DNA from 4 places in the Rhizobium sp. UBA1881 genome. Region 2 is predicted to be linked to each of the others. Evidence: predicted binding sites of a transcription regulator. Region 2 holds the regulator's gene; each other region holds the start of a gene.
What was found. Region 2 encodes PhoB, which activates phosphate uptake and scavenging genes when phosphate is short. Its sites were predicted from a motif close to TGTCATNNANCTGTCAT; they were not measured.
Positions count from the first base shown of each region.

Region 1: a site for PhoB is predicted at 2,504-2,520, ahead of phnC (phosphonate ABC transporter ATP-binding protein). Genes of this name have one in related genera too.
Region 3: a site for PhoB is predicted at 2,272-2,288, ahead of B3605_RS05355 (DUF2794 domain-containing protein). Genes of this name have one in related genera too.
Region 4: a site for PhoB is predicted at 2,042-2,058, ahead of B3605_RS23100 (inorganic diphosphatase). Genes of this name have one in related genera too.

Region 1 covers NZ_DDHH01000035.1:4,242-8,500, reverse strand. The annotation lists gene phnE (phosphonate ABC transporter, permease protein PhnE) at 1-470, opposite strand, end outside; gene phnD (phosphonate ABC transporter substrate-binding protein) at 541-1,452, opposite strand; gene phnC (phosphonate ABC transporter ATP-binding protein) at 1,540-2,385, opposite strand; gene B3605_RS03395 (AAA family ATPase) at 2,646-3,809, opposite strand; gene rsgA (ribosome small subunit-dependent GTPase A) at 3,924-4,259, opposite strand, start outside.
Region 2 covers NZ_DDHH01000152.1:18,437-22,695, forward strand. The annotation lists gene argF (ornithine carbamoyltransferase) at 1-72, opposite strand, end outside; gene B3605_RS18270 (aspartate aminotransferase family protein) at 120-1,316, opposite strand; gene B3605_RS18275 (GcrA family cell cycle regulator) at 1,744-2,289, shown strand; gene phoB (phosphate regulon transcriptional regulator PhoB) at 2,372-3,055, opposite strand; gene phoU (phosphate signaling complex protein PhoU) at 3,092-3,805, opposite strand; gene pstB (phosphate ABC transporter ATP-binding protein PstB) at 3,849-4,259, opposite strand, start outside.
Region 3 covers NZ_DDHH01000054.1:8,319-12,577, forward strand. The annotation lists gene B3605_RS05340 (Bax inhibitor-1/YccA family protein) at 1-217, shown strand, start outside; gene B3605_RS05345 (hypothetical protein) at 347-817, opposite strand; gene B3605_RS05350 (GNAT family N-acetyltransferase) at 1,285-1,842, shown strand; gene B3605_RS05355 (DUF2794 domain-containing protein) at 1,849-2,250, opposite strand; gene B3605_RS05360 (DUF1223 domain-containing protein) at 2,619-3,356, opposite strand; gene acnA (aconitate hydratase AcnA) at 3,630-4,259, opposite strand, start outside.
Region 4 covers NZ_DDHH01000190.1:49,564-53,822, forward strand. The annotation lists gene lon (endopeptidase La) at 1-240, shown strand, start outside; gene hupB (DNA-binding protein HupB) at 446-721, shown strand; FMN riboswitch at 844-993, shown strand; gene B3605_RS23095 (DMT family transporter) at 1,073-1,984, shown strand; gene B3605_RS23100 (inorganic diphosphatase) at 2,114-2,716, shown strand; gene B3605_RS23105 (aldo/keto reductase) at 2,791-3,777, opposite strand; gene B3605_RS23110 (class I SAM-dependent methyltransferase) at 3,907-4,259, opposite strand, start outside.

The DNA.
Region 1 (4,259 bases), on a different contig from region 2:
GCGCCGGCGCCGACCAGATTGGTCGAGGCGAAGAAGCAGAGCACAAAGGCGCCGGATGCGCCGAGGATGGTCGAGACGATGGCGACGTTGATGGTGATCGCCAGCTGGTAGAAGAAATTCGGGATGTAGAAGCTGTCGGTGATGTAGACGCGGTCGCTGACGTAATCATACTTGATCGAGCCATCGGCATAGGGCGACGGCAGATCGAACATGGCCCTGAAGATTTCGAGCGGGCTGTCCGGCACGAAATGCTTCATGAAGTCGAAGAGGTAGGGAAGGCGTTCGAAGAACTTGCCCGAATTGGCGCTGTTTGCGAAATCGAGCGAGGCACCGAGGACGATCAGGAACACAACGATCGAGATCACGGTGTAGATACGCCGTGTCCGGACCTGCTGCTGGTAGTGATCGAGAATTGTGCGGGAGCCTTGCTGCAGTCCGCCCATGTGGTCGGGTTCGGCCACGTGCGCCATGTTGAGCATCCTTGTTGAACGAACGGCGGCACCATGATGATGCCGCCGCGAGTTTATTCAGAGGTTCGGATCAACCGCCGATAACCGACTTACGAGCGTCGATGATCGTCTGATAGAAGGACTGGTCGACCGGCGACCAATCGACGTAACCACCGCCGGTGAAGCTGTCGAAGCAGCCCTTGTCGGTCTTCGGCAGTTCGGCGAAGTAGGCGGTAACCTTCTTCTGGATGTCGGACGGCAGCTTGTTGGAAACCATCAGCGGGCCGTTCGGGATCAGCGGGGACTTCCAGACCTGAACGATATCGTCCATGTCGAGCAGGCCCTTGGTGACCATGATGTGCAGGTTGCCAGAGGTGTAGCCCTGGGCCCAATCGCCGGTGGCGGAGCCGAAGGTGGTGCCGACGTCGAACTTCTTGTCGAGAACGCCGAGAACGAGGTTCTCATGGCCGCCGCCGAAGCCGGTTTCGGAGAAATACTGCTTGACCGGCATGCCGACATCCTTCGGCAGCGAGACGTTCGGGACGAGGTAGCCCGAGGTAGAGTCCGGATCGGCGAAGCCGAGCTTCTTGCCCTTGGCGTCGGCGAGCGTCTTGATGCCCGAATCCTTGCGGGCAACCATGATCGAGTAGTAGCCGGTCGAGCCGTCTTCCTGCTTGGTGGTCAGAACCGGCGTAACGGCGTTCGGATCCTTGAGGTAGATCGAGGCGTAGGAGGAAGCGCCCATGACGGCGAGGTCGATGGTGCCGCCCAGCAGGCCTTGGATGACGCCGTTATAGTTCGGCGACGGGAAGATCTGGACTTCCGAAACGCCGGTAGCGGCAACGAGGCCCGGCTTGACGCACTCGGTGCGGCGAACCTGGTCGGCTTCGTTTTCACCGCCGTCGAGGCCGATACGCAGGACCTTGACGTCCTGAGCGTAGGCCTGGCCTGCAACGGTGGCGATGGCGATCGTTGCCATCAGGATCTTGCGGAACGCAGACATGGTAGTCTCCTTTGGTGACGTTTTTCAGTGACTGTAAGTTACTGGGGATCGGTATTTTTCCGGCTTTTTCCCCCGGCCGGAAACTTGTCAGCGCATGACGGCGGAGGCGGCCATCACGCGCGATACGGCGTCCTGCTGCTTGCCCTTGATGTTATCCAGGCTGGTGGACGTCATGGTCTCGTCGATGCCGGCGCCGTTCTTGTCGGTGCCGTAGATCTCGTTGACGGCATCGGCCGTCAGTTCGGACGGCTTTCCGTCGAAAACGACGCGGCCGCCGGCCATGCCGACGATGCGCTCGCAATAGCTGCGCGCGGTGTCGAGCGTGTGCAGGTTGGTGATGACGGTGATGCCTTCGCGCTCGTTGATATCGCGCAGCGCGTCCATGACGATCTTGGCGTTCAGCGGGTCGAGCGAGGCGATCGGCTCGTCGGCAAGCAGCATCTTCGGCGCCTGCATGAGAGCGCGGGCAATCGCCACGCGCTGCTGCTGGCCGCCCGAAAGCGTGCCGGCCATCTGCAGCGCCGTCTGCTCGATGCCGAGGCGCTCAAGCGCCGCGATCGCCTGCACGCGCTCTTCGCGGGTGAAGACGCCGAGCAGGCTGAGCACGGTGGAGCGATGGTTGAGACGGCCGAGGATGACATTGGTCATCACGTCGAGGCGCGGCACGAGATTGAACTGCTGGAAGATCATGGCGCAATCGCGCTGCCAGTTGCGCAGCGACTTGCCGCGCAGGCCCGACACCTCGGTGCCGTTGAAATGGATCGAGCCGGAGCTCGGCTCCTGCAGGCGGTTGATCATGCGCAGAAGCGTGGACTTGCCGGCACCGGAACGGCCGATAATGCCGACCATCTGGCCCTGAGGGATGTCAAGCGTCACGGAATCGACGGCGATCTTCTTGCCGAATTGACGGGTGACATTCTTCAGCTCGAACATCATGCTCTTCCTCATAACCCAAACGCGATATGAGGGAGTGCATTAGGCCCGGTCCATGAAGCTCCAATGTCAGTTTTGTGTAAGTGCTGTCACAAACGGGGCTACTGTGGATTGAAACGTGACAGTGGGGTCACAATTCTGTGACAGATGTGGGATGAGGCGAGTGCGACGGCGTGGACCGGCGTTCGTGATTGGGGATGCGATCGCGGACACGGCAATACCCGGAGAGTTCGCCGGTCTAGGAGGCGGAGCTGGATGGATCAGCCTTGGCGTCGCATGTATTCGGCGAAAAGCGGCACGCTGAAATCGAGATAGCCGTGATCCGTGCTGTAGATCATGCCTTTTGAGATGATGCTTGCTCGTGTCGGCCCCAGCGACTTCTGCGTGCGCTCCATGGCCTGGGCGACATCCGCCATCGCATAAGGCCCATTCCCCAGTCCTGCCATCGCTTTTACGAACTGGATCTCTGCTTTCGTCAAGCGATCGATCCGCACCCGAAAGAATCCGTCGTCGAGCAACGCCAGTGTCTCTGTGTAGGAATGGTCTGCATCCGCAAAAGTGATTTCCGGTCCTCCGGCATCATTCCAAATGACGGAACCCCACTCTTGAAGAAAGAACGGATACCCTTTCGTTCGCTCGACGATAAGCTCCAATGCCTCCGGCGCGATGGTGGCACCTTCGTCAATTATTGGATTTCTGACCGCTTGCGCGGCGGAAGCCGGGTCAAGAGCGCCCACGGCTGGATATTGAAAGAGCCGTTCGGCATATGACTTCGCTTCGCCTGCGAGGCGTGCAATCTGTGGCAGACCTGCGCCAACCAAAAGAACGGGCAGGCCATCCTGAGATATTCGATGCAGCGCAACGATCAGTGCGGAAAGGTCAGCATCGGACAAATACTGGACTTCATCGATCAGAAGTATCCAGCCACGTCCTGCGGCCTGTGTCGCCTTTCCGATCAATACGAAAAGATCCGGCAGATCATACTGGAGGTCACCGGTGTCAGCCAAACCAGATTCCGGTTCCACCCCGACGTCCACACCGGCAATTTCGATTTTGAATATCGAAGCGAAATTCCTCAGCCCGCGCAGACCGCGCGTTGCGATTTGCTTTGCCGCTTCCACCCCAGACAATGATCGCATGACTTTGCGCATTTCCGGATAGATGAGGCGGGCGAGGCTCTCTCCTTCCGGGGACTCTACCTTGGAAACCAGCAGGCCCTCTTGCTCCGCAATCCGACCGATCTCGTTGAGCAGCACGGTCTTTCCGGTACCGCGAAGACCAAGCAGCATGAGCGAGCGAGCACTCCTGCCCTTTACGGCCCTCACGCAGGCAATCTTGGCAGATTCGAGAATGAGATCCCGGCCTGCGAGTTCCGGCGGACGACTACCCGCGCCAGGCGCGAATGGATTGCGAAACGGGTCCATGAATTTCCCGAGGTTCGAGCGATGTCTAGCAATGCATAGGAAAGTCTAGTGAAAAATAGTAGATTTCCCTAGAGATGGCTAGCCATGTGATGGATGAGCACTCCCTCGCCCCGCTCACCGCCGCTTCTGCAGCACCTTGTTGCCCTTTGGCCCGGTCATCTTCGGGGTGTTCTTGTCGTTCTCGTCGCGCAGCACCCGCCAGCGGGCCAGCCGCTCCGGCGCCAGCGTGCCTGATTTGACGGCGGCCTGGACGGCGCAGCCGGGTTCGTGGTCGTGGGTGCAATCGCGGAAGCGGCAGTGTTCGGCAAGCTCGGTGATCTCGGAGAAGACCTGCTCGATACCTTCTTGCACATCGCTGACGTGGAGCGTGCGCATCCCCGGCGTGTCGATGACCCAGCCGCCGCCGGCCATGGCGTGCAGCGAGCGGGCCGTCGTGGTGTGGCGACCCTT
Region 2 (4,259 bases):
GTCATCCATGATGACCCTGAGGTCGGAGGAGGTTACCGCGGAGAGATCGAGAAAGTGTTTTGGGGAAGCCATCTGTCCTTAACCTGTTACGCCCGCCATCCGGCCGGGCATCCATCCATTCAAGCCGTCTTCTTTGCCTTGGCGCGCACGCTCTCGGCGGCGCGTTCGAGACGCGCGAGGCCTTCGCGGGCTTCGTCAGCGGTGACGACGAGCGGAGGAAGCAAACGGATGACGTTGTCGCCGGCCGGAATGGCCAGCAGGTTGGCAGCGCGGATGGCCTGCAGGAGCTCAGTCGACGGAACGGCCGCCTTGACGCCGAGCATAAGGCCTTCGCCGCGGATGTCCTCGATCACATCGGGGAAACGATCCTTCAGCGATGCGAGGCCCTGACGGAAGACGAGCGCGACGTCATTGACGTGGCGCAGGAAGCCTTCCTCGAGGAGGACATCGAGCACGGCATTGCCGACGGCCATGGCGAGCGGGTTGCCGCCATAGGTCGAGCCATGGGTGCCGGCCTTCATGCCGGAGGCTGCTTCAGCTGTTGCAAGGCAGGCGCCGAGCGGGAAACCACCGCCGATGCCCTTGGCGACCGCCATGATGTCGGGCGTGACGCCGGACCATTCATGCGCGAAGAGCTTGCCGGTGCGGCCAACGCCGGACTGAACCTCGTCGAGGATCAGAAGCAGGCCGTGTTCGTCGCAGAGCTGGCGCAGCGCCTTCATGAATTCCGTGGTTGCCGGGCGGATACCGCCCTCGCCCTGTACCGGCTCGATCAGGATACCGGCCGTGGCATCGGTGATGGCGGCACGGACGGCTTCGATATCGCCGAAGGGCACCTGGTCGAAACCGGGCGTCTTGGGGCCGAAGCCTTCGAGATACTTTTCCTGGCCGCCGGCGGCGATCGTTGCCAGCGTGCGGCCGTGGAAGGCGCCTTCGAAGGTGATGATGTGGAAGCGCTCGGGATGGCCCTTCGAATACTGGTAGCGGCGCGCGGTCTTGATCGCGCACTCCAGAGCCTCGGCGCCGGAATTGGTGAAGAACACCTTATCCGCGAAGGTTGCATCCGTCAGCCGCTTGGCGAAGCGCTCCTGGCCGGGGATCTCGTAAATGTTGGAAAGGTGCCAGACCTTCTCGGCCTGATCCTTCAGCGCGCCGACGACGTGCGGGTGGCTATGGCCGACGGAGGTCACGGCAACGCCCGCGCCGAAATCGAGATATCGCTCACCAGTTTCGGTGATCAGCCACACGCCCTCTCCTCGCTCGAACCGCAGCGGGGCACGAGAGTAGGTATCATAAAGCGGCGCGGCTTCAGCCATGGCGCGATCTCCTGTCATTCGCTCAACAATGGCCCGGACTCCGGCTAAAAAGCGGGTGCCCGGAAATGAAAAATGCCGCCTTTCGGCGGCGAGGGGCACTATTGTCTTTTCGCAGTGCGATGTCAACAAAACTGAGCTTTTGTCGCATGCGTCAAGCAAGCATCGGGGCGCCGGCGAGCTATCAACAGCTAATGTTGCAGAAATGACTCTACCACCCAGCAAGTTGGGGAAAACCGAGAAATCGATTCGCCGCGATTCAACCGACTCTTGTCACGGAGTCGCCCTCACTCTAGGTTAAAACTCAATTACTAGACTGCATGCGGCGGAACTAGTCACCAAAATCGAGCAAGCGTTTCTTGGTCCGGACACGTCCGCGCCATGGGTGAAGGATTCTGCCTACACCAACGCAATAAGGCGGAGACAGGGCATGAACTGGACAGACGAGCGCGTTGAGAGACTGAAGAAGCTTTGGGCCGAAGGCCTGAGCGCCAGCCAGATTGCGGCACAACTTGGCGGTGTAAGCCGCAACGCCGTCATCGGCAAGGTCCACCGCCTGAACCTGCCTGGCCGCGCCAAGGCCGGCGGCACGACCACGGCGACGCGGGCACCGAAGCGCCCGGCGGTTTCGACCCCGCGCCCCGCCAACAGCTTCAATTCCGCACGCATCTCGCCAAGCCGCGCCGTTGCCCGCCCGCAGGGCGCAGTGGCTCTCAAGGAAGAGATGGACATCGATGCGATCGAGGAAGTCCGTTACCGTCCGGCTTCCAACGTTGTCGTTCCGATCTCGCGCCGCCTAGGCCTCACGGAACTGACCGAGCGTACGTGCAAGTGGCCGGTCGGCGATCCGCTGACGGATGACTTCCACTTCTGCGGCTGCGAGTCCCCTGACAACTCGCCGTACTGCACCTATCACCAGCGCATGGCCTACCAGCCGGTCAACGAGCGCCGCAAGGCCGCCAACCGGGTCGCATGACCCGGAAAGCCGGATAAGGAACACAAGAAAACGGGCCCTCGCGGGGCCCGTTTTTCGTTGGACCGGATGAAATGGAAGCGTCTTACGCTTCCATCGAATAACCAGCGCCGCGAACGGTGCGGATGACATCCTGCATGTTCGAGAAGTTGAGCGCCTTGCGCAGGCGGCCGACGTGAACGTCGACGGTGCGCTCGTCGACATAGATGTCATGGCCCCAGACGCCATCGAGCAGCTGCGAGCGGGAGAAGACGCGGCCCGGCGACGACATCAAGAATTCCAGTAGGCGGAATTCGGTCGGTCCGAGGCGGACTTCGCGGCTCTTGCGGTGAACGCGGTGGGTTTCGCGATCGAGTTCGATATCGCCGCACTTCAGCAGCGAGGACAGCACTTCCGGCTTGGCGCGGCGCAGCATCGCCTTGACGCGGGCAACGAGCTCAGGTGTCGAGAACGGCTTGACGACATAGTCGTCGGCGCCGGTCGACAGGCCGCGAACACGTTCGCTTTCCTCGCCACGGGCGGTCAGCATGATGATCGGCAGGCGCTCCGTCTCCGGGCGCATGCGCAGGCGACGGCAGAGCTCGATGCCGGATACGCCGGGCAGCATCCAATCGAGGATCAAAAGGTCAGGCGTGCGTTCCTGCAGCCGGATCTCGGCCTCGTCACCGCGAAGGATGGTATCGACTTCGAAGCCTTCGGCCTCAAGGTTATAGCGAAGAAGCACGCTCAGTGCTTCTTCGTCTTCAACGACTGCTACTCTTGGGATCATTCGTCTCGGTCTCCTGGGGGCGTGGGTCCGGAACGCTTATTCCGTGACCGCGCCGACGGTGTTGGCGGTGTCGTCCTTCGGACGCTCGCCTTCCGGCTGGGCGCCGGTAGCCATGTAGTAGATGGTCTCTGCGATGTTGGTGGCGTGGTCGCCGATGCGCTCGATGTTCTTGGCGCAGAACAGGAGATGCGTGCAGCTGGTGATGTTGCGCGGATCTTCCATCATGTAGGTCAGCATCTCGCGGAACAGCGAGGTGTACATCGCGTCGATTTCCTCGTCGCGCTCTCGGATCGACTTGGCACGATCTGCAACGCGGCTGGTGTAGACGTCGAGAACCTCCTTGAGCTGGACGAGTGCCAGTTCGGAGAGATGCTCGAGGCCACGGGCGAGCTTGCGCGGAACGCCGGTGCTCTGAACAGCGATGACGCGCTTGGCGGTGTTCTTGCCGAGATCGCCGACGCGCTCGAGATCGGCCGCGATGCGGATCGAACCCATGATTTCGCGAAGGTCGGCGGCCATCGGCTGGCGGCGGGCGATGGTGATGATCGCCTTTTCGCCGATCTCGCGCTCGGCGTGATCGAGGATCACGTCGTCGGAGATGACCTTCTGGGCGAGCGAAGTGTCGCCGTTGACGAGCGCGCGAACAGCGTCGCCGACCATCTGTTCCGCGAGGCCGCCCATTTCGGATATGCGGCGCGTCAGGAACTTGAGATCATCGTCGTAGGCGGAATAGATATGTGTCGATGCCATGGGGCTTATCCTTGAATGTCCTGAGGTTTACCGGTTTCGGAGATCAGCCGAAGCGGCCCATGATGTAATCCTGGGTGCGCGGATCATCCGGGTTGGTGAACATCTTGTCGGTATCGTTCTCCTCGACGAGGTTGCCGAGGTGGAACATGGCGGTGCGCTGCGAAACGCGGGCTGCCTGCTGCATCGAGTGCGTGACGATGACGATCGTGTAGGCTTCGCGCAGCTCGTGGATGAGCTCCTCGACCTTGGCGGTCGCGATCGGGTCGAGCGCCGAGCAGGGCTCGTCCATCAGGATGACTTCGGGGCTGACGGCAATCGCACGCGCGATGCACAGACGCTGCTGCTGGCCGCCCGAAAGGCCGGTGCCGCCTTCATGCACGCGGTCCTTGACTTCGTTCCACAGGCCGGCGCGCTGCAGGCTCTGCTCGACGATGACGTCCATGTCGGCCTTCGC
Region 3 (4,259 bases), on a different contig from region 2:
GGCCTCCTCGGCCATGCAGTTCGCGATCTCGGTGATCGGCGTGCTGATCTTCGCGGGCCTGACGGCCTACGATACGCAGCGCATCAAGGAAATGTACTACGCCGCCGACGACGCCACCATGGCCGGCCGCAAGGCGATCATGGGCGCCCTGACGCTCTACCTCGACTTCATCAACCTCTTCATGTTCCTTCTGCAGTTCATGGGCAACCGCAAGTAAGGTGAGCGAGAGAGGGCGACGCTGTCGCCCTTGATCCAGACGACAAGTTCGAGACGATCAGAACCGCTTGCAGCAGCAATGTTGCAGGCGGTTTTTCTTTGGTCGATCGGGGGGCCTTGGGACGTGCGCTTAGTTGCCGGCGAAATCGACCGACGAGATATCGACGGACCATTCGAAATCACTAGGTGCGGGTCGGCCCGGCAGAGTGTCCAGGCCCCTGTAGCGGTTCAGTGCCCAGCAGCTGCCGTACTCACTATGCGGCGCGATGATCTTGTCGCTGCTGAAGTAATCCGAATAGACCTCGCCGCTGAACCCCGGACGCTTCGCGATCAGCCGGAAGCGCACGATATTGACCTGCCGGTCGGAGGCATTCGACAGCTCGACGAAAACCGGCTTGTCCGGATCCTGGCAACCGCTGGTTCCGCTGCTCGTGCCCGACACCAGGCTCGCCGAGTTCAGGCGGTCGGATTGCTGAAAATAGAGATAGAGACCAACGGCAGCGCCGATGCAGGCAAGGGCGGCAACGACGATCAGCGTGTGGCGGGGAAACAGCAGGAAGCAGACCAAGACGATCGGGACCGCGATTACCATGAAAATCATTAGGTCTGCTCCATTTCATTCATGAGCTAAAGCAGCCGGCGGCAAGAGGCAAGGCTTTGCGAAAGTTGAAGTTGCAATGCTGCTTCAGGGGAAAGTTCTCGGGATGGCTAATAGGTCTGAGCAGTAGACGGCGTAGCGGTGCTCGGCGAAGTGAGCGATGAACGCCAGGATGAACAGCCATCGACGTCGTGCACGTGGAGGCGTGCTTAGATCCTCGGCACAAGGCCGAGGATGACGTCGAGAGGGGGTAAATGCCCTTGTTTCAATAGCTTCCCGGCGGCAACCACATACTCCGCCGTCATTCTCGGGCTCGTCCCGAGAATCCAAGCACGCTTCCACATATGCAACGCCAGTGGATCACCCGCCCCTCCCGCAACCATCGCAGCCCGTCCGCTTTCCCCTTGCCAACCGCCACCCGGGATGCTCTTCAAGCAACGACACCACCCCTCCAGACACCGGCCCGCCCCATGCCCGTTCTTCTCCGTGACGCTTCCCTCTCCGACATCGACGCCATCACCGCCATCTACCGCGACTCCGTCTTGAATGGTGTTGCGAGCTACGAGATCGCCCCACCGGATCGCGACGAGATGGCGGCGCGATACCAGGCCATTGTCGACAAGGGCTACCCCTATATCGCCGCCGTGGACGAGCATGGCGCGCTCGTCGGCTATGCCTATGCATCAGCGTTCCGCACGCGGCCGGCCTATCGGTTCATGGTCGAGGATTCGATCTATCTGGCGCCGGAAGCGCAGGGCAAGGGGGTCGGCAAGCGGTTGCTGGAGGAGCTGATATCGCGGACGACGGCGCTCGGTTTCCGCCAGATGATCGCCGTGATCGGCGGTGCGCATCCGGCCTCGATCGCACTGCATGCAAGCCATGGGTTCGAGGAAATCGGCCGCATCAAGGGTTCCGGCTTCAAGCAAGGTCGCTGGCTGGATACGATGTTGATGCAACGAGCGCTCGGCGACGGCACCTCGACCGATCCCGATCCAGACGCCTATCCGGCGACGCTGTTTCTGGGTTGATCGCGCCTATTTCTCGACGAGCTTCAGCGATTTGTTGAACACCTTCAGCACCTGCTGCAGGTCGTGGCCGCGCTTCAGGATCTGGCCGTGCGTGTTGACGACGGAATAGGCGCCCTGCTTGGCGGCGAGCTTGGGATTCTTTTCGATGCGGAAGAGCGGCATTTCGCCGGAGCGCTTGAAGACGGAGAAGACGGCAAGGTCCTTCAGGTGGTCGATCGCGTAGTCCCGCCACTCGCCTTCGCCGACCATGCGCCCGTAGATCCACAGGATCGCATCCAGCTCTCGCCGGTGAAACGTCACCGGCAACGGGTCCTTGCTCTGCTTGTAGTCCCTGATATCCACGACGACGGGGGAATCGCCATCGGGAGCCCGATTGTTCCCACGCCGCAAATCCGGCTGATCTGTCATCGGTCTCGAATGCCTCCGTTCGTGACACGCGGGTGACAGTTTGCCTTAGCCTTTACAAATTGCAAGCGCGGCCTCGCGCGCATTAAGCATAGTCTGTGCAATCTGCCGCGTGCCGCATTTCAGTCAAAACAGCGCCTCAATTAAAAGTGAAATTCGCTCGCACTTGACCGGCGCATCCTCAGCGGGTTCGCCGACACTGAATTCTGCGCATCGTCTTTCGGCACTTTGGAGGAGATGTGACTGTTTGGCGCCAGCGCGCCAAAGGGCCCGGCTGACCGTATCGACCTTAACCCCAGCCCCGAATACGATCAGTCGGGCCGCCCCGCTTCCACCTGACAAGACAGATGAAATCCGAGAACTATGGCGGCTCAGATGTTCCTGCCGGCCATGACCACGGTGGCGCCAAGGATCGCCGATGGCGTTCCGTCGGCCGTCGACGACTGCAGCATGACGGCGCAGCCCTCAAGATCTGGCTTCTGCAGCACGGTGGCGGGCAGCGTCAGCTTTGTCGCCTTGCCGTCCCACATGCCGACCGTTTCGACATCCGAAACGCTGTGCATGTAGGAGATCTTCTGGCCGCTGTTTTCGCCCTTCTGTACCTCGATCGTCTTTTCGCGATCGAAATAGACCATGACGACATTGGCCTTGCCCTGGCCGGGCGCGACGTTGATCTCGAGCTGATCGCCCTTGACCTCGGCCTTGATCGGAACGGTCAGACCTTCGCCACCGGTGAGAAAGCCGTCGACCTTTTTCTCGATGCCGCCGATATCCGAGCCCATGACATGATCGCGGCCGTTCACCACCACTTGCGGCGTGTAGACATTGGCGCGGCCCATGGTCTTCGCATAGCCGTACTGCCGCTCGGTATTTTCCTTCGAGCTCAGCGTATCGGCCCAGCCCATGTAGTTCCAGTAATCGACGTGATAGGCGAGAGCGATGATATCGCCGCGCTCAACGAGCTTGCGAAAGGCCGCGTCGGCGGGAGGGCATGAGGCGCAACCCTGGGAGGTGAACAGTTCGACCACGCCTTTGGGCGCCTCGTCGGCGAGCAAAGGGCTCGCCAGAGCCACACCTGCAATCAGCGAAATCAAAAACCGCGGCGACATTGCACCTCTACCTCTTTTCCTCTCCACCTTGCCGAGACGCCGGCCTAAATCTCTGGCCAGTCACGCACGCAAGGGCTCCGTCTCTTCAACCTAGAGATAATCGCTCCCGATCCAAACGAAAAATCACGAACGGGTGAGACGGAGCCCGCGTGGGACAACTCCGCAACACTTCGCCGTGAGGCCGGCCGCTTGCAGCCCTCCCGAACACGAAAAAGCCGCCGGAAATCGCTTTCCGGCGGCCATTATCAGGCATGTCTTAAAAATCAGGGCCGATCAGGCTGCGAGATCTCGCAACACCGTCTGCAGGATGCCGCCATTGTTGAGGTAGATCACCTCATCGAGCGTATCGACGCGCGAGAGCAGCGGAACGTCTTTCACGGTGCCGTCGCCATAGGTGATTTTCGCGATCTTCTTCTCGCGCGGCTTGATGTTCTCAAGCCCCTCGATGGTGACGGTCTCGTCGCCCTTCAGCCCCAGCGTCGCCCAAGTCGTGCCCTCCTCGAAGACGAAGGGGATGACGCCCATGCCGACGAGGTTCGAGCGGTGGATGCGCTCGAAGCTTTGCGCGATCACCGCCTTGACGCCGAGCAGGTTGGTGCCCTTCGCCGCCCAGTCGCGCGAGGAGCCGTTGCCGTATTCGACACCGGCGAAGATGACGAGCGGAACGCCCTCGGCCTTGTACTGCATGGCCGCGTCGTAGATCGATTCCTCTTCCTTCGACGGATAGTGGATGGTGTAGCCACCTTCCTTGCCGTTCGGGCCGAGCATGTGGTTGCGGATGCGGATATTGGCAAACGTGCCGCGCATCATCACCTCGTGATTGCCGCGACGCGTGCCGTACTGGTTGAAGTCGGCGACGCCGACATTGTGTTCCAGGAGATAGGCGCCGGCCGGCGAGGCAGC
Region 4 (4,259 bases), on a different contig from region 2:
GCGCTGCGCGGGGGTATCAAGACTGTTCTGATCCCGGAAGAAAACGCCAAGGATTTGGCGGAGATCCCGGATAACGTGAAGAACAACATGGAGATCATCCCTGTGTCCCGTATGGGCGAGGTGATCAAGCATGCTCTGGTCCGCAGACCGGAGGCGATCGAGTGGGACGGCACGGTGGAAACGCCTGTTATCGCAACGGTCGAAGGGCACGACGAAAGCGGCACTTCCATCGCTCATTGAGCCTTGTTTGCCACATTCGTGCCCTATTGCTTAAAAACCCTGAAAAGGCTGGCATTTTTGCCAGCCTTTTTTTGTGAAAACCGTACGGAGACGCTTGCTTTTCCTTTATTTGCAGGCTCTTTGGGGTGCGGCGGGCCTGATGCACCAAATTCCGTGCCCGGCTATAGATTTGAGTCGTTTCGAACCATTTGAAAGGGGTGGAAACATGAACAAGAATGAACTCGTGTCCGCAGTTGCCGAAAAGGCAGGACTCTCGAAGACCGATGCCGCTTCGGCCGTCGACGCTGTTTTCGAAGTTGTCCAGGCTGAGCTCAAGGGCAAGGGCGACGTTCGCCTCGCTGGTTTCGGTAGCTTCACCGTTTCCCATCGCGCTGCCACCAAGGGCCGCAATCCGTCGACCGGCGCTGAAGTCGACATTCCGGCACGCAACGTGCCGAAGTTCACGCCCGGCAAGGGCCTGAAGGAAGCCGTCAACGGCTGATTGGATTTGCTTGGCAGCCGGGCAACGAGACCGGCAGCACAAGTATTCGAAGGGTTCGGCGAAAGCCGGACCCTTTTCGCATTTGCGAGACTTGCCGCGATCGCGGCTTTCAACTACGCATGGATCATTCTCAGGGCGGGGTGCAATTCCCCACCGGCGGTAAGAGCGCAAGCTTGAGCCCGCGAGCGCCTTCTCACTCCAGGTGAGAAGGGTCAGCAGATCCGGTTGAATTCCGGAGCCGACGGTCATAGTCCGGATGAAAGAGAATGAGCAGGGTACGCGGGGCGGCATCGTCCGCCGCGTCGGCACCCGCGTTCATGCGTCCTGATTTGTGTTGGTCCTTTTGTTCGGATGAATGACATGAATCAGACTACCCAGATTTCCATATCCGCATCGCGTGCACTCGCCGGCGCAAGCTGGATGGTGCTTGCCGGCATCGCCTTCGCCGTTCTCAACGTCGTCACTCAACGGCTGACGATGACCCTGGCCTTTCCGTCGGCCTCGGTCGCTTTCTGGCAATATGCCTTCGCGCTCGTCTTCTCGCTACCCTTCCTGTGGAAGACTGGCCTCGGTGCGATGCGCACCCAATACCCCTGGCGCCACGTCATCCGCGTCGTGCTGGCCGCTCTCGGTGTCCAGACCTGGGTCGCTGGTCTTGCAAGCGTACCGATCTGGCAGGCCATCGCGCTGGTCATGACCTCACCCTTCTTCATCATTCTCGGCGCCCGCCTGTTCCTCGGTGAACGGGTAGGGGCAGCGCGCTGGAGCGCCACGGCCTGTGGTTTTGCCGGCGCCATGATCATCCTGCAGCCCTGGTCGGACAGTTTCAGCTGGGCGGCACTTTTGCCGATCCTGTCGGCACTTCTCTGGGGCGCCTCGTCGCTGATCACCAAGAGCCTGACGGGGATCGAGAAGCCGGAGACGATCACCGTGTGGCTGCTCGTGCTCCTCACGCCCGTCAACGGCGGTCTTGCCTTTGCGGCCGGCTTCGCGATGCCGACAGGCACGGTGTTGATTCTGCTCGTCGCGGCCGGCCTGCTGACGGCGATCGCCCAGTACCTTCTGACGCTCGCCTACAGCGCGGCCGATGCCGCCTATGTCCAGCCCTTCGACGATCTGAAGCTGCCGCTCAACGTTCTCGCCGGCTGGCTGGTCTTCGGCTATGCGCCGGCGGGCTATTTGTGGCTCGGTGCCGCCCTGATCCTCTGCGCCTCGCTGTTCCTCATGCGCCACGAGATGAAGCGCGAGCGCGGAGCCGAATAAGCGCTGTTCCGGGCGCTCACGAGATTGTCATGTGGATGATCCCGAGCGCCCGGCACATGTCACATCGCTGTAATGCAAACCCCATAGGCGGAGGGCGTTTCTTCGCAATGCCAATTGGGGGTATCTCTTATGAAGACCATTATTTCTGCGGCCGCTGCCGTTCTTCTCACGGCCGGCGTCGCCGCCGCTTCCGACTATGTTTCCTATCTCGACTATCCGCAGCCGAAGGACGACAGCAAGGAGTTCTTCACGGCGATCGAAATTCCGCAGGGAAGCTTCACCAAGTACGAAATCGACGCCAAGACCGGCCACATCGTCGTGGACCGCTTCCAGTCGATGCCGGTCATCTACCCGGCCAACTACGGCTCCATCACCAGCTCGCTCGGCGGTGACGGCGATCCGCTCGACGCGCTCGTCTACACCCGCGAGCCGGTTGTCCCGGGCGCTATCATCAAGGTTCGTGCGATCGGCGTGCTGAACATGATCGACGGCGGCGAAAAGGACGACAAGATCGTTGCCGTTCCGGCCAGCGACATCGACCCGAGCTACGACAAGATCAAGGAAATCAGCGATCTTCCCGAGATCGAGCAGCAGCGCCTGCAGGCCTTCTTCCGCGTCTACAAGCAGATTCCGGAAAAGCGCAAGGTTGTCGAGCTGAACGGCTTTGAAAACGCCGAGAAGGCGCAGGCCGAAGTCGCCGCCGCCATCAAGGCCTACGCTGACAAGAAGTAATCCGGGCAAAGCCCAGACAAGGAAATGGCCGGGTCTATGCCCGGCCATTTCTGTTTTTAGATAAGATGCGGCTGTTACCAGCGCTGGTGCACATGCGGCGCGATCAGTCGGTCGTAGATCTCGTGGCTCGCGGCCATCACCTCATGCGTCAGCGGCGCCAAGCTGGCGGCCACCGCATTGGCCTTCGCCTGCTCGGCGTTGCGGGCGCCGGGAATGACCACCGTGACGGCGTCGCTCATCAGAATCCAGCGCAGCGCGAACGCCGCCATCGTGGCGCCCTCGGGAACCAGCTTGCGAACCTCTTCGACCGCCTGCAGGCCGACCTCGAACGGAACGCCCGCGAAGGTCTCACCGACATCGAACGCTTCGCCATGGCGGTTGAAGTTGCGGTGATCGTCGCTCGCAAACGTCGTCTCACGGCTTATCTTGCCGGAGAGCAGCCCGCTTGCCAGCGGCACGCGGGCGATAACCGTGATGTTCTTCTGCCGCGCTTCCTGAAAGAAAAGGTGGCTCGGGCGCTGGCGGAAGAGATTGTAGATGATCTGGATGCTGACCACGCCGGGGAACTCGATCGCCTTCAGCGCTTCCTCGACCTTCTCGACGCTGACGCCATAGCCGCGAATCGTGCCGGCCTTCTGCAGCTCGTTCAGCCCCTCGAACACCTCCGGGCGATAAAGCACCTCCGTCGGCGGGCAGTGCAGCTGCACGAGGTCGAGGCTGTCGACTTTGAGGTTCTTCAGGCTGCGGTCGATGAAGCCTTCGAGATTGGCCTTGGTGTAACCATGCGCCACATGCGGATCGAGTCGTCGGCCGGCCTTGGTGGCGACCATCGGGCGCTCGCCGCCACGGCTCTCAAGCACATCGGCGATGATCTTTTCCGAACGGCCGTCGCCATAGACGTCGGCGGTGTCGATGAAGGTGATGCCGGCATCGAGCGCCGCATTGAGTGCTGCGCGTCCATCAGCTTCGCTGACGTCGCCCCAGGCGCCGCCGATCTGCCATGCGCCAAAGCCGATATTGCTCACCGTGTGCGGCAGGTGGCCGAAAGAATGCTGCTTCATTGGAATGATCCTCCTCGTTTCCTTCATGGCACTATCAGTCCACACAAAGGCCGACAAGCGCTTGAGACATAGGAGATAGGGCAGGGCGGCACGCCCGCCTCTGCCATTTTTCCGTAAAGCCTGCGCGACTCAGAGCCGCTTCAGGCAGAAGGAGAAGTGCGCATGCGATTCGACGGTCAGGAATTCGAACTGCCAGCCATAATCCTTGCAGAATTTGGTGACGGCCTCGACGACGCCATAGACGATCGGCTTCACCGTATTGCCGGTGCAGAAGTCGTGGCCGGCGATGCGGCCGGTCCGCTTGACCTTGCGGTCGCAGAGCAAAAGCTCCTGCCAGGTCAGTTCGAACGAGTGATCCGTGTCGATATAGGCCCAATCGAGGAAGTCGTCTTCGAACTCGGCGAGTTTCTCCAGCGAGGTGCCCTGCATCAGGTGCAGTTGCCCGCTTTCGATTTGCTTGCCGAACTGGGTATGGATCTGGT